Regions from separate parts of the Streptomyces sp. NPDC058008 genome, predicted to be linked through region 2. Evidence: riboswitches for the same ligand, from Rfam matches in the RefSeq annotation. Region 2 holds a riboswitch; each other region holds the start of a gene.

Region 1 (6,789 bases), on a different contig from region 2:
GCCGCCCTGCCCAGTTCATCTTCCGTTCACCCAGGTTGCTTACGTTCCACGTGCCAATGACGTCGAACGATTGCCTGGGTAAATGGAACACATCACGCTGCTGCTCGCGATCGTGATCGTGACAGCTCTCGTGTTCGATTTCACGAACGGTTTCCACGACACCGCCAACGCGATGGCCACCACCATCTCGACCGGCGCTCTCAAGCCCAAGACGGCGGTGGCCATGTCCGCCGTTCTCAACCTCGTCGGCGCGTTCCTGTCGGTGGAGGTCGCCAAGACGATCTCCGGCGGGATCATCAATGAGAACGGCCTCAGAACCGAGGTCATCTTCGCCGCGCTCGTCGGCGCCATCCTGTGGAATCTGCTGACCTGGCTGGTCGGCCTGCCCTCCAGTTCCTCCCACGCACTCTTCGGCGGCCTCATCGGCGCCGCGGTGATGTCGGCCGGCTGGTCCTCGATCAACGGCGGCACCGTCGTGACGAAGGTCCTGCTGCCCGCCGTCGCCGCGCCCGTCGTGGCCGGTGTCGCCGCGCTGCTGGCCACGAAGCTGACGTACCGCCTCAACCGGAAGATCACCGACGAGGCCCAGCTCAGGTCCACCGCGAAGGGCTACCGCGCCGGGCAGATCGCCTCGGCCGGTCTCGTCTCGCTCGCGCACGGCACCAACGACGCGCAGAAGACCATGGGCATCATCACCCTGGCCCTGGTCACCGGCGGTGTCCTCTCCCCCGGCTCCAACCCGCCCGTCTGGGTCATCGCCTCCGCGGGCGTGGCCATCGCCCTGGGCACCTACCTCGGCGGCTGGCGCATCATCCGCACCATGGGCAGCGGTCTCACCGACCTGCGTCCGCCGCAGGGCTTCGCGGCCCAGACGAGTGCGGCGACGGTCATCCTGGCCTCCTCGCACCTCGGCTTCTCCCTCTCGACCACCCAGTCCTGCTCCGGCGCGGTGATGGGCGCGGGTCTCGGCCGCAAGGGCGGTGTGGTCCGCTGGTCCACCGCCACCCGGATGTTCGTCGCCTGGGGTCTGACCCTGCCGGCCGCCGGACTCGTCGGCGCGGGGGCCGAGTTCCTCACCAAGCAGGGGCCCTGGGGCGTCGCGGTGGTCGCGGTCCTGCTGGTCGCGGGCTCCGGCGCCATCTGGCTGCTGTCGCGCCGCAAGCCGGTCGACCACACCAACGTCAACGCGCCCGAGGGCGAGCCCGCGGGTGTCGTGACGACCGCCATCGCGGCGGTCGCCCCGCCGCCCGCCGGCGTGAGCGTGCCGGACCTCAAGACCACCATCCACGCCCCGTCCGCGACGGCCGAGACCCCGGCCGACCGGCCGGCCACGGTGTAAGGACAGATCCGCATGAACATCGACTGGGCAGCTCTCGCTTCCGTCTTCGGCGTCAGCCTCGTGATCACCGTCGCGCTGGTCGGCCTCTTCACCCTCGGCGTCACCGGCCTCGCCAGGCAGACGTCCACGGCGCGGGGCGGCGGCAGCGTCCTGGCGCGCACCGGCGCGTACGCCTGCTTCGCGCTGTGCGCGGCGGCCGTCGCGTACGGCATCTACCTGATCGTCGCCTGAATCCCCCTGCGGACGCACCGGGCCGGACACACCACGGGCGTGTCCGGCCCGGTGTGCGTCTGAGCACACCGAAGCCTCGCAGGTCAACGGCAGGTTGACGGACATTCGCGGAGCGTGGTGGACTGCCGGAGCCATTTACGGCGACAGCAGAGGAAGCCGGTGCGAATCCGGCGCGGTCCCGCCACTGTCACCGGGGAGCAGCCTCCATACGGAAGTCACGGTCCGCCACCGCGGACTGGAAGGCCGGAGGAACTGCGGATCCGGGAGCCAGGAGACTCTCGTCGCCGGTCACGTCGAACCAGGGCGCGGACCCTGAGTGAGGACATACGCCATGTCGGGCTGCCCTGCGTCGGTCGCCGTACCACCTGCCGCGAAGGTCCACCGAGGCGCGACGGCCGGCTGAGCGGTGCGAGCCGACCGCATCTTCGCGTACGGCGCCGCCGCCGGCCTGATCGGCGACCTGCTGCTCGGTGACCCCCGGCGCGGTCATCCCGTCGCCGCCTTCGGCCGTGCCGCGGCGGGCGTCGAGAACCGCCTGTGGGGCGACCACCGGGGCCGGGGCGCGCTGCACGCGCTGGTCTGCGCCGGAGGCGCCACGGGCGCCGCCGCGCTGGCCGCCCGCGCCGTACGGAACCGTCCCGCCGCCGCCGTGGCACTGACCGCGGCGGCCACCTGGTCCGTCGTCGGCGGCACGTCGCTGGGCCGGGAGGCCCGCGCCATCGGCGGGGCCCTGGCCGCCGGGGACGTCGAGCTGGCCCGGGAGCGGCTGCCGCACCTGTGCGGCCGCGATCCGCAGGCGCTGGACGGACCGGGGATCGCCCGCGCGGTGGTGGAGTCCGTCGCCGAGAACACCTCCGACGCCGTCGTGGGGGCCCTGGTGTGGGGCGCCCTCGCCGGTGTACCGGGGCTGGTCGGCTTCCGGGCGGTCAACACGCTCGACGCGATGGTCGGGCACCGGTCGCCGCGTCACCGGCGCTACGGCTGGGCGTCGGCCCGGCTCGACGACGTCGCCGGCTGGCCAGGGGCTCGGCTCACCGCCGTGCTCGCGGTGGCCGCCGGGGGCCGCCCGCGCGAGGCCGTCCGGGCCTGGCGGGCCGACGCCGGCCGGCATCCGAGCCCCAACGCGGGGCCGGTGGAGGCCTCGTTCGCGGGGGCGCTCGGCGTACGGCTGGGCGGCACCCTGGCCTACGGCGGACGGGTCGAGCACCGGCCGGTGCTCAACGGCGGGGCGGGCCGGGACGTGCGGGTCACGGACATCGAACGCGCGGTGCGGCTGTCGCGCCGGGTGAGTGTGCTGGCCCTCGCCGTGTGTGCGGCGGGGCGGCTGGCCGTGGGACGGAGAGTCACATGAGCGGCGGACTGCTGGTCGCGGGAACCACGTCGGACGCGGGCAAGAGCGTCGTCACGGCCGGGATCTGCCGGTGGCTGGTGCGCCGGGGGGTGAAGGTCGCGCCGTTCAAGGCGCAGAACATGTCGCTGAACTCGTTCGTCACCCGGGAGGGGGCGGAGATCGGCCGGGCCCAGGCGATGCAGGCGCAGGCGGCCCGGGTGGAGCCGTCGGCGCTGATGAACCCGGTGCTGCTCAAGCCGGGCGGCGACCGCTCCAGCCAGGTCGTCCTGATGGGCAGGCCGGTCGGCGAGATGAGCGCGCGCGGCTACCACGGGGGGCGGCAGGAGGCTCTGCTGGGGACGGTCACGGACTGTCTGGAGCAGTTGCGGGGCAGTCATGACGCGGTGATCTGCGAGGGGGCGGGCAGTCCGGCCGAGATCAACCTCCGGCGCACGGACATCGTGAACATGGGCGTCGCGCGGGCCGCGCGCTTCCCCGTGCTGGTGGTCGGCGACATCGACCGGGGCGGCGTGTTCGCCTCGTTCTTCGGCACGACGGCGCTGCTGAGCGCCGAGGACCAGTCACTGATCGCCGGATACCTCGTCAACAAGTTCCGCGGTGACGTGTCGCTGCTGGAGCCCGGCCTCGACATGCTGCTGGGGCTCACGGGCCGGCGGACGTACGGGGTGCTGCCGTACGCCCACGGTCTGGGCATCGACGAGGAGGACGGGCTGCGGGTCTCGATGCGCGGTGCCGTACGGGAGTCGGTCGTGGCCCCGCCGCACGGTGAGGACGTGCTGCGGGTCGCGGTGTGCGCGGTGCCGCTCATGTCGAACTTCACCGATGTGGACGCGCTGGCGGCCGAACCGGGTGTGGTGGTGCGGTTCGTGGACCGGGCGGAGGAACTCGCCGACGCTGACCTGGTCATCGTGCCGGGCACGCGGGGCACGGTGAAGGCGCTGGCGTGGCTGCGCGAGCGGGGTCTGGCCGGCGCCCTGGAGCGGCGGGCCGCCGAGGGGCGGCCGGTGCTGGGGATCTGCGGGGGGTTCCAGGTGCTGGGTGAGCGCATCGAGGACGACGTGGAGTCGCGGGCCGGTGTGGTGAAGGGCCTCGGGCTGCTGCCGGTGCGGGTCCGCTTCGGCCGCGAGAAGGTCCTGGCCCGCCCGGTCGGAACGGCCCTCGGCGAACCGGTGGAGGGGTACGAGATCCACCACGGGGTCGCCGAGGTGGACGGCGGCGAGCCGTTCCTGGACGGGTGCCGGGCCGGCTCCGTGTGGGGGACGCACTGGCACGGGTCGCTGGAGAGCGACTCCTTCCGGCGGGCGTTCCTGGCCGAGGTCGCGCGGGCCGCGGGGCGGCGGTTCACGGCGGCGCCGGACACGAGCTTCGGGGCGCTGCGGGAGGAACAGCTGGACCGGCTGGGGGACCTGATCGAGGAGCACGCGGACACGGACGCCCTGTGGCGGCTGATCGAGACGGGCGCGCCGGAGGGGCTGCCGTTCCTCGCACCGGGAGCACCGGGGGCGCCGGGGGCACCGCCCGCGCCGGCTCCCGGAGCGGTACGGACACCGCCCGCACCCGTCCCCGCGCCCGGCGCGCCACAAGGGGCCGGCGGGCGCCCCGGCCCATGGGGCGGGGCCGCCGCGGCCGCGTCCGACCGTGCAGATGTGATCGCTACAGAGGAGGCTCCGTGAGTACGCCGTATCCCTTCACCGCCATCGTCGGGCAGGACGATCTGCGGCTCGGACTGCTGCTCAACGCCGTGAGTCCCGCCGTCGGCGGGGTCCTGGTGCGGGGGGAGAAGGGCACCGCCAAGTCCACCGCCGTTCGGGCGCTGGCCGCCCTCATGCCCGAGGTCGCGGTCGTGGCGGGGTGCCGTTTCTCGTGCGCCCCGACGGCACCCGATCCGGCGTGTCCCGACGGCCCCCACGAGACGGCCGCGGGCGTGTCGCGTCCGGCGCGGACCGTGGAGCTGCCGGTCGGCGCGTCGGAGGACCGGCTGGTCGGGGCACTCGACATCGAACGGGCCCTCTCGGAGGGCGTGAAGGCCTTCGAGCCGGGGCTCCTGGCGGAGGCCCATCGCGGGATCCTGTACGTCGACGAGGTCAATCTGCTCCACGACCACCTCGTGGACCTGCTGCTCGACGCGGCGGCCATGGGGGCCTCCTACGTCGAGCGCGAAGGCGTGTCGGTCCGTCATGCGGCGCGCTTCCTGCTGGTCGGGACGATGAACCCGGAGGAGGGCGAGCTCCGGCCGCAGTTGCTGGACCGCTTCGGGCTGACCGTCGAGGTGGCCGCCTCGCGGGAGACGGACCTGCGCGTCGAGGTCGTACGGCGCAGGCTCGCCTACGACGACGACCCGGCCGGGTTCGCCGCGCGGTGGGCCGGCGAGGAGGCGGCGTTGCGCGAGCGCATCGTCGCCGCGCGCGCCCTGTTGCCCCGTGTGGTGCTCGGCGACGGCGTGTTGCGCCAGATCGCGGCGACGTGCGCGGCGTTCGAGGTGGACGGGATGCGCGCCGACATCGTCATGGCCCGCACCGCGACGGCGCTGGCCGCGTGGGCGGGGCGCGAGGAGGTCGTCGCGGACGACGTGCGGCAGGCGGCGCTCCTGGCGCTCCCCCATCGGCGTCGGCGCAACCCGTTCGACGCGCCCGGACTCGACGAGGACAGGCTGGACGACGCCCTCCGGGACGCGGCGGACGGCCAGGGCGGGGGCGACGACGATCCCGACCCGGGCCCGGACGGTCCCGGCGGCGGGGTCCCGCCGCAGGGCGGTGGCCCGGACGACGGCGGTGCGGACCCGGGCGGCCGTGACGAGGGCGGTTCCGCCGCGCCCGGCCGGGAGGAGGCCGGGAGCGGCGACGCGCCCGCGCCGGGCGGCGGTGGCGGGGAAGGACAGCCGGTGCGGGCCGGCGAGCCGTTCCGCACGAAGGTGCTCAGCGTGCCCGGTCTGGGCGAGGGCGCGGCCGGGCGGAGGTCCCGGGCCCGTACCGAGCACGGCCGGACCACCGGGTCACGGCGGCCCGAGGGGACGCTGACGAAGCTTCACCTGGCGGCGACCGTGCAGGCGGCGGCCCCGCACCAGCGGGCGCGCGGGCGGTCGGGGCGGGGGCTCGTCGTACGCCGTGACGATCTGCGGCAGGCGACGCGGGAGGGGCGCGAGGGCAATCTCGTGCTGTTCGTCGTGGACGCCTCCGGGTCGATGGCGGCCCGGCGGCGGATGAGCGCCGTCAAGGGCGCGGTGATGTCGCTGCTGCTGGACGCCTACCAGCGCAGGGACAAGGTCGGCCTGGTGACCTTCCGGGGCAGGGACGCCGAGGTGGCGCTGCCGCCGACCTCGTCGGTGGACGCGGCGGCCTCCCGGCTGGAGTCGCTGCCGACGGGCGGGCGCACCCCGCTGGCCGCCGGGCTGCTCAAGGCGCACGACGTGCTGCGGGTGGAACGGCTGCGCGATCCGTCGCGCCGGGCGCTGCTCGTCGTGGTGACGGACGGCCGGGCGACCGGGGGCGTCGATCCGGTGGCGCTGGCGGCGCGGGCCGGGCGGCTGCACGCCTCCGAGGGCACCGCGTCCGTCGTCGTGGACTGTGAGTCGGGGGTCGTACGCCTCGGTCTCGCCGCACAGCTCGCCCGGGATCTGGGGGGCAGCGCGGTCACGCTCGACGAGCTGCGCGCCGACTCGATCGCCGGGCTGGTCAAGGACATCACTGCTGCCGGGAGGGCCGCTTAATGCCGCAGGGACAGCCTGTATCGGTACCGGACGACGGGCTGACGACACGTCAGCGTCGTAACCGTCCGCTGCTGTTCGTCCACACCGGCGTCGGCAAGGGGAAGTCGACGGCCGCCTTCGGGCTCGCGCTGCGGGCGTGGAACCAGGGCTGGCCGATCGGGG
Region 2 (6,789 bases):
AGCGGCTGCACGACGGCAAGATCAACGGCCGCGCGGTCATCCTGCCCAACGGCTGACCGCCCGCGGCCGCCTGTCCGGGCGGCCGAGTGCCGGAACCGACTCGCCGGGACGCCCGCGGAAGGCGCCCCGGCGAGTCGTCCGCGTTCAGGGTCCCGGAGCCCCGACGGGGTCACCCGGCCCCGGGGCGGCGTCAGCGCCCCGGAGCCCCGGATCCCCCCACCGGGGCCCTCACGGCCCCGGTGGGCCTCAGGAAGCAGCCGCCGCCACGTCGCGGGTCAGCCGCACGGGCTCGGTACCGGACGAGCTGTGCCGTTCCGCCCAGTTCTCCAGGGCCGTGCGGCAGGCGTGGTCCAGGTGGTGCATCCCGGAGAGGTCCAGGTCGATGGGCCGGTCCTTGGGCAGGGCCTCCAGGCTGTCGAGTATCTTCGGCAGCCGCAGGAAGGTCGCGTTGCCCGAGAGCCGGGCCTTGACACGGTCGCCCCTGCTGTCGACGACCTCCACCTTGATGTGCGAGGCGTCCCAGGCCGCCTTGGCCACGGACAGGGCCAGGCCGGCGAGGACCCCCTCGAACATGTTCACGGTCACGATGGCCACGGCCGTGACCACCAGGATCAGCGCCTCGCCGCGGTGCTCACGCCACAGCGCCACGAGCGGTCGCAGCGGGATCAGCTTCCATCCGGCGTGGATGAGGATGCCCGCGAGGGCGGGCAGCGGGATGAGCGCCAGCGCCGACGGAAGCAGCGCCGCGAACAGCAGCAGCCACACACCGTGCATCACCCGGGACGCCCGGGTCCGCGCGCCCGCCCGCACGTTGGCCGAGCTGCGCACGATGACCGCGGTCATCGGCAGCGCGCCGAGGATCCCGCACACCGTGTTGCCCGCGCCCTGGGCCATCAGCTCCTTGTCGTACTGGGTACGCGGTCCGTCGTGCAGCCGGTCCACCGCGGCCGCGCTGAACAGGCTCTCCGCGGAGGCGATCAGGGTGAAGGCGGCGATGGTTCCGAGCAGGCTCAGGCTCGCGAGGCCCCCGAACTCGGAGAGCGCGGGGACCTGGACGGCGTCGAGCAGCCCCTGCACCTGGACCGTCTCGACCGGCATGTCGAACGCCAGCGAGGCCAGGACGGCCAGCACGACCGCCGCGAGTGCGCCCGGAACGGCCCGCACCCGCTTCGGCATCCTGTTCCAGCCCACCACCACGGCTATGGTCGAGGCGGCGAGCGCGAGTGAGGCGAGAGCGGCGGGGCTGGACACGGCGTCGGCCAGCAGCCCGGGGATGCCGGTCATCTTGCCGGTGCCGGAGAGCGGAGCCTCGACGCCCGCGGCGGCGTAGAGCTGCCCCGCGATGAGGACGAGGCCGATTCCGGCGAGCATGCCCTCGACGACCGAGAGGGAGATGGCCCGGAACCAGCGGCCCAGCCGCAGGGCGCCCATGCCCAGTTGGAGCAGGCCCGCCGACAGCACGATCACCCCGAGCGCGGGCAGACCGAACGTCTGGACCGCCTCGAAGACGAGCACGGTGAGGCCGGCGGCCGGCCCCGACACCTGGAGACTGCTGCCGCGCATCAGACCGGTGACGAGACCGCCCACGATGCCGGTGATCAGACCCAGCTCGGCCGGGACGCCCGAGGCGACGGCGACGCCTACGCACAGGGGCAGGGCGACCAGGAAGACGACGAGAGACGCGGCGAAGTCCTGCCGCAGGTGGGGGTACTTGCCGAGAAGATCCATGGGGGCCCTCATCCCGTGCGGAAGGGGGCGGAGCGCACGTCGCCGGGCGGGGGTGCCCAGACGGCCGTGTCGCTGGTGTGCAGTACTTCTACCGCAGGGTGATCGACGTGGGATCGCATGCCAGTGGTTCCTCCTGGCGCGCCGGAGTGCGGCGCGTCGGTACGCGTACGAGAACTGGGGCCTTGAGGGCACGTCGGCATGACCCCCCGTCGACGGGTCCGGTGGGACCGCGGGCAGGGGGTGGATGTGCGCAGTGCCTCGGGTCAGCTCAGCAGCGGAACACCTGGAGCACGGGGACCGAATGGGCGGCCGAGGATCTGGAGGTGTGGAGCGCGTCGCCTCGCGCGGCGACGGCCGCCGGCGGGAGCATCCCGTCGGCCTCACCCGTCACGGCGGAACGCGGCGGCGCGTCGAGGGGCGGAACGGTCGCGGACCGATGCCGGTCGCGCTGGCGCAGGAGGCCGTTGGGCTCCGCCCCGCGGTCGTGGGTGCCGCACGTGACGTACGCCGGGTGGTGGTTCTCCGCGCCGGTCGCACGCGGAAGTCCGTCCGCACGCATTCCCGGAGCGGCGGTGTGCGCGTGTGCCGACGAGGTGCCGGAGTACGGGGCCAATAGGAAGCCCATCAGGAACGCGAGCACGAACCGGACTGCCGCTGCGCGCACCTTCACCTCCCGCTGGATCCATCCTTCCTTCCGGACGCTAACAGGCTTGAGGGCTTATGGAGTTAACCCTTTGTGAAGAGTCCGAAAGTAGATGCCGAAGGAGTTGAATCGTTCGCTGCGCACCCTGTGGCCTGCGCATGTGCTCACGATCTGTTCTCAGTATTCGAGACTGCCGGCGATCGTGTGGCATATGCATATGCCCTTCGGGAGGCGTCATGCATATTCGTACAATGGTTCGGCTTAAGGGGGCGTGTTAACACCAGGTAAAGATGGCCGGGAAATGCCGGACCATTGCCGTGCGCCGTACGGGCTCCGCCCCGCGCCCGCGCGTGGACTTCGCCACCTGAGGTGAACACGGCGATATTCGGTGAGTGAGTGGCGCGGGTCGCCCCGGGGGCCTGGAGTGGTGTCGTCCCTTCGTTCCGTGCGGGAACGGACGGCGTCCCCTGAGGGGGTTCTCCCTGCCCCCGGGGCGTCAGCCGTCGGCCGGTGATCCCTCGGCGCGGGCCGGCGCGGCGAAGCCCGCCGCGAGCTGCTCCGGGGTACGCGGCCCGGGTTCCGCATCGGCCAGCAGGCCGTGCGCGCGCAGCAGCCGCGTCGTCGCGACGCCCCACGGCAGGCGCAGCCCTGCCTCCCGCAGGAGCTCGGTGCGGGACAGCACCGAGGGCGCGGGACCTGCGCGGACCCCGGCCGGGGTGAGGAGCGCGGCGTCGTCCGCCCAGCGCAGGGCGAGATCGACGTCGTGGGTGGCCATCATGACGGTGGTGCCGGCGTCGCGGAGGGCGCCGAGCGTGTCGAGCAGGCGTTCCTGCCCGTCCGGATCGAGCCCCGCGGTCGGCTCGTCGAGGATCAGCACACGGGGCCGCATCGCGACCGCACCCGCGATGGCGGTCCGTTTGCGCTGTCCGTAGGAGAGCAGATGGGTGGGGCGGTCGGCCAGGGCGGTGATGTCGAGGGCGGTCAGCGCCTCGTCCACCCGGGCGCGGACCTCGGCGTCGGGCAGGCCGAGATTCAGCGGCCCGAACGAGACGTCCTGCGAGACGGACGCCGCGAACAGCTGGTCGTCCGGGTCCTGCACCACCAGCTGGACGGTGGTGCGCAGCCGGGTGAGCCCCTTGCGGTCGTACGTGACGGGGCTGCCCTCGACCGTCAACTGCCCGGTGCGCGGGCGCAGTCCGCCGCTGAGCAGACGCATCAGCGTGGTCTTCCCGCTGCCGTTCCGGCCGAGGAGGGCGAGCGCGCGCCCCTCGTGCGCCTCGAAGTCGAGCCCGCTGAGCACGGCGGGACCCTCCTCGTACGCGAAGGACGCGTCCCGCAGGGCGAGCAGCACGGATTCGCTCATGACAGCGGCCTTTCCAGGGCGAAGGTCAGGGCGGTGAGCGCCACGAGCAGCGTGAGGCTCACCGCCACGAACCGGACGGAGACACGGGCCTCGGGCACCAGGACACGCAGGGTGCCGTCGTAGCCGCGCCCGGCCAGCCCCGACTGGAGGCGCGCCGCGCGGTCGAAGGCCCTGATGAACGCGGTGGCCCCGAGGCCCGCCAGGGACCGCCAGGCGGCGGCCCGGGTGGTGTGCCCGAGCCGGGCCGCCTGCGCCTCCCTGATCCGGCGCATCGAGTCGAGGAGCAGGAAGCTCATGCGGTACGTCACCAGGGCGACATCCACGACGGGCGCGGGCACCCCCGCCTTGACCAGGCGCGGCAACAGGTCGGACATCGGGGTGGTGAACGCGAACAGCAGGACCCCGAGCGACCCGGCCGAGGTGCGCAGCAGCAGTTCAGCGGCCCGTACCGGCCCCCCGTCCGCAAGGGTGACGAGCCCGCCGGGCCCGCCGACCTGCACGAGCAGGGTGGCGGCCCCGGTGACACAGAAACCCAGGGGCACCTTGTACGCCCGCCACAGGTGGCGGGCGCTCACACCGGCCGGCCCGAGCAGCACCGCCAGGGCGGCGGTGAGGATCAGGGCCGCCCCGGGCCAGGGCGGCAGCGAGAGGGCGAGGACCGTGAGCCCCAGACCGAGGACGGCCTTGTCCAGGGGATGGCGGCGGCGCCAGCGACTGCTGTGCGCCGCCGCGTCGATCGGCAGCACGTGCGCTCAGGTCCTTCGGGCCGTCGCCCCGCCGGCATCACTGCCGGCGCCGCCGCCGTCCTGTCGCGCGATGGCGCGCAGCTCCCCCTGACGGCGCCCGCGCCGCAGTCCGAAGTAGTAGGCGAGGACACCCGCGCCGAGTGCCGCCTGCAGGGCGAACAGGGCGGACTCGATCTCACCGGACGGCGGTTCGTACAGCGGGGAGAACCAGGGTTCGTAACCGGGATCGATCTCGGTGATCGCCGTCTCGGCCTGCGCGTCGGAGCCGCTGAACGGCTCCTTCTCCCCGTCGCCGAGGCCGAGGGCCAGAGGCAGGACGGCCAGCGCGGCCACGACGAGCAGCAGAAGCGCGTTGATCTTCGTGTTCCGGGTCATCCTCGTGTTCATCGGGCCACCGCCTCGGTCTCCGCCGCGGACTTCGCGGACCGGTCGCGCCGGCCCGAGAGGAACACGCCGAGCCGGGTCAGGTCTCCCTTGCTGGACTGCACGAGGAGACGCATCACCAGCACCGTCAGCAGCCCCTCGCTCACCGCCAGCGGGATCTGCGTGACCGCGAAGATGGAGCCGAACTTGCCGAGCGCGCCCAGGAATCCACTGCTCGGGTCCGGGAAGGCGAGCGCCAGCTGCACGCTGGTGACGCAGTAGGTGGACAGGTCCGCGACGAACGCCCCGAAGAAGACCGCCACCATCAGCGGAACGCCGTACCTGCGCAGCAGTCTGTAGACGGCGTACCCCGCCCAGGGCCCGACGATCGCCATCGAGAAGACGTTGGCGCCGAGCGTGGTCAGGCCGCCGTGCGCGAGCAGCAGTGCCTGGAACAGCAGGGTGATGGTCCCCAGGACCGCCATGATCGGCGGGCGGAACAGGATGGCTCCCAGCCCCGTACCCGTGGGGTGCGAGCAACTCCCTGTCACTGAGGGGATCTTCAGCGCGGAGAGTACGAACGTGAAGGCCCCGGAGGCCCCCAGGAGGAGCGTGCTCTCAGGGTTCTCCCTGACCTCACGCGTGAGTGACCGGACTCCGTGGACGACGAACGGCGCGGACGCGACACCCCAGGCGATCGCGTGCGCCGGAGGCAGAAAACCCTCGGCTATGTGCATGACTCGGCAGACCCTCTCCAGCACCTCGTGGATGGTTGAAGCGCCTTGGCCGGTCTCCTGGCTTACGGGTGACACCGCCCGAACTCCGCCTTCCCGGGTCACAAGGACCCAGTGGCTGCCCGCGAGGGCCGGAGCCGGACTTCCCGATCACAGTGGCGAGGGCCGCACCGGCATCACACCGGATTTCCCGTTCACCAAGGCGAGGTGACAGTAGTGCCGGGCGGGGGGCGAAGACAAGCGGCACCGTCCCAGGTCCGTGCGGGGCCGCGTGGCTCCCACCTCAGTCCTCGCCCTCCGCGAGCCCCTCCCCGGCCACTCCTCCCGCGTCACGGAGGTAGGGCACGATCTGGACCGGGCAGTGGGAGTGGTGCAGCAGCGCGTGCACGACGTGGCCGAGTCCCAGGACGGACACCCCGCGCCGCTCATGGCTCCCCATCACCAGGAGCTGGGCGTGCCGGCTCGCCTCCACGAGCGCGGAGGCGGTCGACCGGGCCTCGACCACCTCGGTCCGCACGGTGAGGCCGGGACGGCCTTCGCGGATCCGGGAGGCCAGCGCCTCCACGGGCCGCTCACCGGGGTCCGCGTCCCGCCCTGCCTCGTCGTGCGGGAGCTGCCGGGCCCCGAACCGGGCCAGCAGGTTCCGGACGCTCACCAACCGCAGAGGGCTGTCCCAGGCCAGCGCCTCCTGTCCGGCGCGTACCAGCCACCGGGCGTCGTGCTCGTCGCGCACGGCAGCGGTGACCGGCGCGCCGTGCGCCCGCGCGGTCTCCCCGCGCACCACGACGACGGGCGCGGGACTGCCGACGACGACACCCAGGCCCACCGAACCCAGCACGAGGGGGCCGAACCCGCCGGCGCCCCTGCTCCCGACGACGATCGTGCCGCTCGGCCGGACGGACGCGTGAAGCGCCGCAACCGGCTTCCGGCGGCTGAGCTTGACCGTGACATCGAGCTCGGGGAACCCCTGCCGGACCTCCGCCGCCGCCTCCGCCAACAGGTCGCTCCCGGCGGCCCGTACGTGCTCGGACGTCTCGTACGAGGCGAACCGGTCCAGGCGGTCCAGATCCAGGGCGTGCACGAGCACCAGACCACGCCCGTGCCGCATCGCGTCGGCCGCACCCCAGAGCGCGGCGGCCCGGGCGTGCTGCGACCCGTCGACCCCCACGACCGTCCTCGAATCGTGCGGGGCCTCGGACGGGCGTGTACGCA
Region 3 (6,789 bases), on a different contig from region 2:
GCGGCAGGACGAGGCCGACGAAGCCGATGGCGCCCGCCGAGGCGACGAGGGCCGCGGTGAGCAGCGCGGTCGTGCAGAGCAGCACGATCCTGGTGCGCGCGACGTGCACCCCGAGGGCCGCCGCGGCGTCCTGCCCGAAGGCGAAGGCGTCGAGGGTGCGGGCGTGGCCGAGGCAGATCAGCAGGGTCACGGCCAGCACGGCGGAGCTCATCCACACGTCGCCCCAGCCGACCCCGCTCAGCGAGCCGAGGAGCCAGAAGAGGACGCCCCGGGTCTGCTCGGCGTCGGCGGCGGTCATCACGACGAAGGACGTGAGCGCGGAGAACAGCTGCATGGCCGCCACCCCGGAGAGCACGACCCGGTCGGTGGATCCGCCGAGTGTGTGGCTCAGCAGCAGCACCAGGGCGAAGGAGCACAGGGCTCCGGCGAACGCGCCGCCGGAGACCGACACCGCTCCCCCGCCGACGCCCAGGACGACGACCACGACGGCGCCGGTGGACGCACCCGACGAGACGCCGAGGACGAAGGGGTCCGCGAGCGGGTTGCGCAGCAGCGACTGCATCACGGTGCCGCACACCGCGAGCCCGGCGCCGCACACGGCGGCCAGCAGGGTGCGGGGCATGCGCAGGTTCCAGATGATGCCGTCGCGGATCGGGGTCAGCCGTCCCTCCCCGAGGCCGAGGTGCGAGGCCACCGCGGACCAGACGTCGGGGACGGAGATGCGGGCGGGGCCGATCGTGACGGCGACCGCGACGGACAGGAGCAGCAGGGCGAGGCCGGCGCCCCACAGGAGGCCTTCGCGCACGATGCGGGCTCCGGCGGCCACCTGGACGGGGGGCACCGGCTCCGCGTGTACGTCCGGGGCCTGTTCGGTCCGCGTCACCCCGCGAGCCCGAACGAACGCAGCGCCGCCGCGACGCGTTCCACGCCCTCCACGGTCCGGATCGTCGGGTTCATGGCCTGGCCGCTGAGCAGCACGTACCGCTTGTCGCGGACGGCGTCCATGTTCTTCGTGGCGGGGTTGGACTCCAGGAACGCGATCTTCCTGGCGGCGCTCTCGGCCGTCTGCGACTTGCGGGTGAGGTCGCCGACGACCAGCACGTCGGGGTTGCGGTCGGCGACGGTCTCCCAGTTGATCTGGGGCCACTCCTCGTGGGTGTCGTCGAAGACGTTCTTCGCGCCGATCTCCTCGGTGATGATCCCGGGGGCGCCGCAGCATCCCGCCAGGTAGGGGGCCTCCGCGTTGGCGAACCAGTAGAGCAGGGTGGCGTCGGACGCGTCGATGTCCGCGGTGGCCCGGTCGACGCGGTCCCGGAGGCTCGTGACGAGCTTCTCGCCGCGCTCGGGTACGCCGAACACCGCGGCGAGGTCGCGTACTTCGCCGTAGACGCTGTCCATGGTCAGGCGCTCGGTGCGGGAGCCGTCGCTGCTGCCGGTGTTGTCCTTGCCCGCGCAGTCGGTGGGTGAGAGGTAGGTGGGGACACCCAGCTCCTCGAACCGGTCGCGGGTCGCGACACCGCCCTTGCCGAGCGTGGATTCGAAGGAGGCGCTGACGAAGTCGGGTTCCTCGGCGAGGACCTTCTCCGAGGAGGGCTGGTTCTCCGCGATGCGGGGGACCCCGGCCTCGTCCTTCTCCAGGCCCTTCATCACCGGGTCGGTCCAGGTCGCGGTCCCGGCGAGCCGGTCGGCGAGGCCCAGGGAGAGGAGGATCTCCGTCGATCCCTGGTTCAGCGAGACGGCATGGCGCGGAGGCGCGTCGACGGTGACCGTGCGGCCGCAGTTCTCCAGCGTCACGGGGAAGCCGGCGGCGGACCCCGCCCCCTCGGCCCGCCCGGATGTGCCCCCGTCCGTGCCGCACGCGGTCAGGAGGAGGAGTCCCGCGACGAGCGGGGCGGTTCGGCGTACGGTGCTGGCTATGGGCGGCACGGAGTCCCTCGGCGTCTCTGGGCCCATGCGCGGAGCCCGCTACGGTGTTCCGCTCCCGGTGCGGAAGCGGGTGCCAGCAGGTCTTCGGACTCGGGTTCGTCCGGACGGAGCGCCTTCCCGGTGCACCCGAGGGTGTCCCAGTGGCCGTGGCCCCGCCCGTCCCCCTCACCGCTGCGCGTCAGCTCCGGATTCGCACCGGATTCCCTGACTCCACGTGGAGTGTGACTGGCGCCTGCAAGCTATCACGCGGCGTGTCGGCGGCTCCCGGGGCCGTCGCCGGTACGAGGGGGCGGGACCTGCCCCGCCGTACCGGCGGCGGCCGTCGGGTGGTTCAGCGCTTGTGGTGAACCGATTCGCCGCAGTCGGTCCGGGGCTTCCCGCAGCGGCGGGCGAGCACGGACGTCGTACCCCAGTAGGCCAGCAGGACCGCGCGCAGGCCCAGGATCTCCAGGCGCTCGCCCAGCCTGCCGCACACCGCCTGTTCCCTCGGCGCGCTCACCGGGCGTCCGCCGGGGCGGTGTTCCAGGAGCCCTCGGGATCGTCGTAGGCGTCCGCGTAACCGGGTCCGGCGATCGGCCAGTCGGCGAGCAGCGCCTCGGGCAGGGCGAAGGCGTCGGCCAGTTGGGGGGCGTGCCCGGCGACCGCGGCGATCAGCTCCTCGGAGGTCTCCGCCAGGGCCTCGACCTGGGCGCCGTTCAGGAGGCCGGCGGCCAGCAGATCACCGCTGTTGCGGGCCAGCCACTCGACGGCGAACAGCCGCTCCAGCTCTCCCAGCCGGTCCCTGGCGGCCCCTTCGGGCAGCGCGGCGCGCGCCTCGGCGTAGGCTTCGGCGGCCTGCCGGTAGGCGTAGGCCTCGACCCCGCGCAGGGCGTGTCCGGCGGCCGCGTTCCACCGCCCCCGGGCGTCGGCGTCCGGTGCCCGCAGTGCGCGTTCCCTGGCCCGGGCGAACCAGATGTCCTGCACGGAGGCCAGGAGCGCGCGGAGGTGGCGGGGGTCGGCCAGGTCACCGGTGTACGGCACCGGGGTGTCCTCCCGGCCCGGCTCGGCGGCGAAGAGCATGTCGCCCGCCGCCTTGGCGTACAGGGCGATGTTGTCGCCCTCCGCCGTGATGGCCCCCTCGACCCCCGTGACCAGTTCGGTCATGCCGTTGTTCTCCAGCAGGGCCTGTGCGCCGCAGCGTTCACGGCTCTCGACGATGACTTCACGGGCCCGCCAGGTGATCCACGCCTTGGCGACGTCGACGAGCCGCGCCGCGTCGGCCCGGCCCTCCTCGTCCGTACAGGCCTCCCAGCGCTCCTGTGCCCTGCGGTAGAGGAGGCTCATCGCGAAGACCGTGGCCATGGCCGAGGCCAGCGGTCCGTGGTGGGTCCGGTGGGCGTTGACGGGTACGGGCGGCGTGCCCCGGCCCCCGGAGATCATGCGGTGGCCGCCGTAGCGCACGGCGACCGCCAGGGTCGCGCGGGCGGAGCCGGCCGCGCAGGCGCTCATGGAGATCCGGCCGGGGGTGACCCGCCCGATCGAGGTCATGAACCGCCGCCGCCTGTCCCCGGGGCCGGTCCTGAACTCCTCGTGGGCGCCGACCGCGGATCCGAGGAGGGCGTCCCGCGCGACGAAGAGCCGGTCGAACGAGGTGAGGCAGTGGTCCACCGGGCTGCCCATGCGGGCGGGGAGCGGCCTCACCCGGATCCCGGGCAGCGCCTCCACCTCGTCGGTGAGCGGCACCAGGAAGAGGCGCACCCCGTGGTCCGACCCGTCGGCCATCAGACGCGCGGCGACCAGGCCCGACTTCGCCCCGCCCGCCGGGCTGGTGTTGGGCATGAACTTCTGCGCGCCCGCGTTCGGGGTGTGCAGGACGAAGCCGTCCCGCTCACGGTCGTACGTCGCGGTGGTCTCCATGGCCGCCGCGTTGTTGCCGTGCGCCACCTCCGTGCAGAGGAAGGTTCCGATGCGCCGCAGTGTCAGGTAGTCCGACAGGTCGCGGCGGCCGGCGCACTCGTGGTCGAGGAGGCTGCCGAGGAAGAGGTTGTAGTGGATGCCCGCCACGGTGGTCAGGGCGGGGTCCACCGGGCCCAGCCAGGTGTGCAGGGCGGCCAGTGCCCGCGGGTCGGCGGCGAGCCGTGCTCCGCTGTCGAGGGACCGGTTGAGGACCCGCAACCGGTCGTAGGCGAGTTCCAGTCGCTCCTGGGGCGTTCCGCCGACCGGGCGGCGGAACGGTTCTGTGCTGATCAGCCGCTGCCAGAACCCGTGTTCACGACGGAATTCCGGACCGAGGAGGACACCGGTCAGCAGTTCGGTCGCGGACGGTGGGACGGTATCGGTAAGGGTCACGGTCATAACGAAATCAACGACCGGGGTACGGGCGAGGACACCCTGGACGCCCCTGCCGCTCCGGGGCGGGCGGACCGGTCAGGGCGGCCTCCAGCTCCCCCGCGTCGGGAGGCAGGGCGCCGGCCCGTGAGACGGTCACCGCGGCCGACGCCACGGCGTGCCGGAGCACGTCGTCCAGGACGGCGGGGTCCGGGCGGCGCAGCCGGGTCCGCCCCCGCGCCCCGAGCAGTCCGTACGAGGCCAGGGCGTGCAGCGTGCCCGACATGAAGGCGTCGCCCGCCCCCACCGTGTCCACGACGCGCACGGGCGGGGCTCCGGTGCGCACGGCCGGGCCGTGCGGGAACGCCGTCGCGCCGCCGGCTCCGCGGGTGAGCAGCACGAGCGACGGCCCGGACCGCAGCCACCGCGCGGCGGCCTCCTCCGGGTCCTCGTCCGGGTACAGCCACCGCAGGTCCTCGTCGCTGGCCTTGACGATGTCGCTCAGCTCCACGAAGCGCTCCGCCCGGGCCACGGCCCGGGCGCGGTCCCCCATCAGTGCGGGGCGCACGTTGGGGTCGTAACTGACGGTCGCCGCCGCCCGGAGCGTGCGGACGAGGTCGAGGACGGTGCCGGCGCCGGGGTCCAGGGCGGTGGCGAGGGAACCGGTGTGGACGTGCCGGGGCTCCGCCCGAGGCCGGGCCGCCGGGCCGAGCGTCCAGGTGATCTCGAAGCCGTAGGTGGCCCGGCCCTCCCCGTCGAGGTCCACCGTGGCGGCCGGGGTGGGGGCGTCGGCGCCGTCCGTGAGGACCCGCACCCCGGCCGACGCCAGGTGGTCCCCGATCAGGCGCCCGTCGGGGTCGGGGCCGAGCTGGGTGACCAGGGTGGTGTCCCGGCCGAGCCTGGCCAGCCCGTACGCCACGTTCGCGGGGCTGCCCCCGGGGTGGATCCGGTCCGGCGCGCCGGGCTGCCGGACGATGTCGGCGACGCATTCGCCGATGACCAGGAGGGCGGGGCTGTCGGACACGGTTCGCTCTCCTGGGGGCGTGGGCGGTGCCCGGGCGGAGCACGGCTCTGACGGGGCGTCCTGCCGCCGATTCTGCCCGGTGCGCGGCGGCCCGGGGCTCAGGGGGTGCCCTTGCCCCCTTCGTCGCCGTACCTGCGCTCGAACTTGGCGACCTGGCCCTCGGTGTCGACGACCCTGGCCCGGCCGGTGAAGAACGGGTGGCTCTCGGCGGAGATCTCCACGTCGATGACCGGGTAGCTGTTGCCGTCGTCCCAGTCGATCGTCTGCTCGCTCGACGCGGTGGACCGGGTCAGGAAGGCGTACCCGGCGGAGCGGTCGCGGAAGACCACGGGACGGTACGACGGGTGCTTGTCCTGTTGCATCTCTGCTCCTGGAGGTACGGGGATCTCGTGTCCCGGCTCCGGCCAGCCTCGCCAAGGGCGGGGCGCCGCGCGATCCGGGGGCGTCCGTACGGAGCAGAGGGACCGGCCGCCGCCGTCGGAGGGTGTGCCCCCGCGTCGGGCCGGCCCGGCGCGGGGGCGTACCCGTGGCGTGCGGGGATCAGCCGCCCGCGGGCCCTTCCAGCGCGTCCGCCACGAGGGCGAGGAAGCGCGCGTGGGCCTGCGGGCTGCACAGGGGTTCCGGATTCCACGGCACCGTGCGCGCGCGCAGCCCGGCGGGGCCCCAGGCCGGGGCGGTGACCTCGTCGAGCGGGATCGCGTTGGAGCGGATGTCCGTCAGGACGATGCCGGGCTCCAGGGCCGCCGCGTCCGCCCAGTCGACGGTGGCCCAGTTGACGCCGGCACCGGCGGGCGGGGTCGCGAAGCCGACGCCCAGCTCGGCGAGGACCCGCAGCTCGGGCCACATCTGGGGGCGGGCGGCGTACGCCTGCTCCTGGCTCGCGGGCGAGAGGGCGAGGACCCTGCCGCCGCCGGAAGCGGTGCGGGCCGCCGCGCGGAGGCGTTCACGGGCGGCGCGCAGGCCGTCCGCCGCCTCGGCGTCCGGGGCGCCGCCCAGCGAGCGGGCGAGCTCGGCGAACCGTTCGGCGACGCGGTCGAGGGTGCGCGCCTGGCCCACGTCGATCACGACGACCTGGACGCGCTCCTCCAGGTGCTTGGCGGTGTCCGCGTCCAGTCCGTAGAGCTGGCCGTGGCCGTAGCTGACGGCGACGACCAGGTCGGGCCTGCCGCGTAACAGCGTGTCCACGTCCAGGTCGTCGCCCGCGCCCCGGTAGTCCACGGCGTCCAGCGGGAGGGTGCCCGTCTTCGCGGGGTCGGGCTCCTGCCCGTCGTGTCCGGAGCCGAAGATCCCCTCCGGCCGTATGCCGTAGTCCCACAGCGTCGCTCCCGCCTGGACGTACGCGAGCACCCGGGACGGTGGGCGGTCCGCCGCCGCCAGCCGTCCCCGGTCGTCCGCGAAACTCCACGCGCTCTGCTCGGTCATGCCGCTCACCCTTCCGAACCGGCGGCCCGGGCGCTCTCCCGGGCTCGCCCTCCACTACCTGCCCAGCCCGTCGGCCCCACACCCTCGGTGGAGCGCCCCAGATAGGTGAG

The links. A riboswitch is a leader RNA that binds a small molecule or an ion and turns the genes downstream of it on or off. The one in region 2 is predicted to bind cobalamin.
Region 1: linked by a shared signal. The riboswitch ahead of ACFVS9_RS31015 (cobalamin biosynthesis protein) and the one ahead of ACFVS9_RS08485 (energy-coupling factor ABC transporter permease) in region 2 are both predicted to bind cobalamin.
Region 3: linked by a shared signal. The riboswitch ahead of ACFVS9_RS16155 (ABC transporter substrate-binding protein) and the one ahead of ACFVS9_RS08485 (energy-coupling factor ABC transporter permease) in region 2 are both predicted to bind cobalamin.

Annotation. Positions count from the first base shown of each region.
Region 1 covers NZ_JBHVQX010000042.1:51,170-57,958, forward strand. The annotation lists gene ACFVS9_RS31005 (anion permease) at 83-1,339, shown strand; gene ACFVS9_RS31010 (hypothetical protein) at 1,352-1,570, shown strand; cobalamin riboswitch at 1,719-1,848, shown strand; gene ACFVS9_RS31015 (cobalamin biosynthesis protein) at 1,977-2,921, shown strand; gene ACFVS9_RS31020 (cobyric acid synthase) at 2,918-4,594, shown strand; gene ACFVS9_RS31025 (putative cobaltochelatase) at 4,591-6,627, shown strand; gene cobO (cob(I)yrinic acid a,c-diamide adenosyltransferase) at 6,627-6,789, shown strand, end outside.
Region 2 covers NZ_JBHVQX010000006.1:231,121-237,909, reverse strand. The annotation lists gene ACFVS9_RS08515 (NAD(P)-dependent alcohol dehydrogenase) at 1-56, shown strand, start outside; gene ACFVS9_RS08510 (SulP family inorganic anion transporter) at 247-1,728, opposite strand; gene ACFVS9_RS08505 (hypothetical protein) at 1,997-2,392, opposite strand; gene ACFVS9_RS08500 (energy-coupling factor ABC transporter ATP-binding protein) at 2,868-3,734, opposite strand; gene cbiQ (cobalt ECF transporter T component CbiQ) at 3,731-4,480, opposite strand; gene ACFVS9_RS08490 (energy-coupling factor ABC transporter substrate-binding protein) at 4,487-4,855, opposite strand; gene ACFVS9_RS08485 (energy-coupling factor ABC transporter permease) at 4,864-5,580, opposite strand; cobalamin riboswitch at 5,610-5,794, opposite strand; gene ACFVS9_RS08480 (universal stress protein) at 5,861-6,789, opposite strand, start outside.
Region 3 covers NZ_JBHVQX010000014.1:67,187-73,975, reverse strand. The annotation lists gene ACFVS9_RS16160 (FecCD family ABC transporter permease) at 1-841, opposite strand, end outside; gene ACFVS9_RS16155 (ABC transporter substrate-binding protein) at 880-1,953, opposite strand; cobalamin riboswitch at 1,984-2,171, opposite strand; gene ACFVS9_RS16150 (hypothetical protein) at 2,258-2,425, opposite strand; gene ACFVS9_RS16145 (acyl-CoA dehydrogenase) at 2,422-4,260, opposite strand; gene ACFVS9_RS16140 (carbohydrate kinase) at 4,268-5,257, opposite strand; gene ACFVS9_RS16135 (type B 50S ribosomal protein L31) at 5,356-5,619, opposite strand; gene ACFVS9_RS16130 (ABC transporter substrate-binding protein) at 5,798-6,679, opposite strand; gene ACFVS9_RS16125 (GNAT family N-acetyltransferase) at 6,685-6,789, opposite strand, start outside.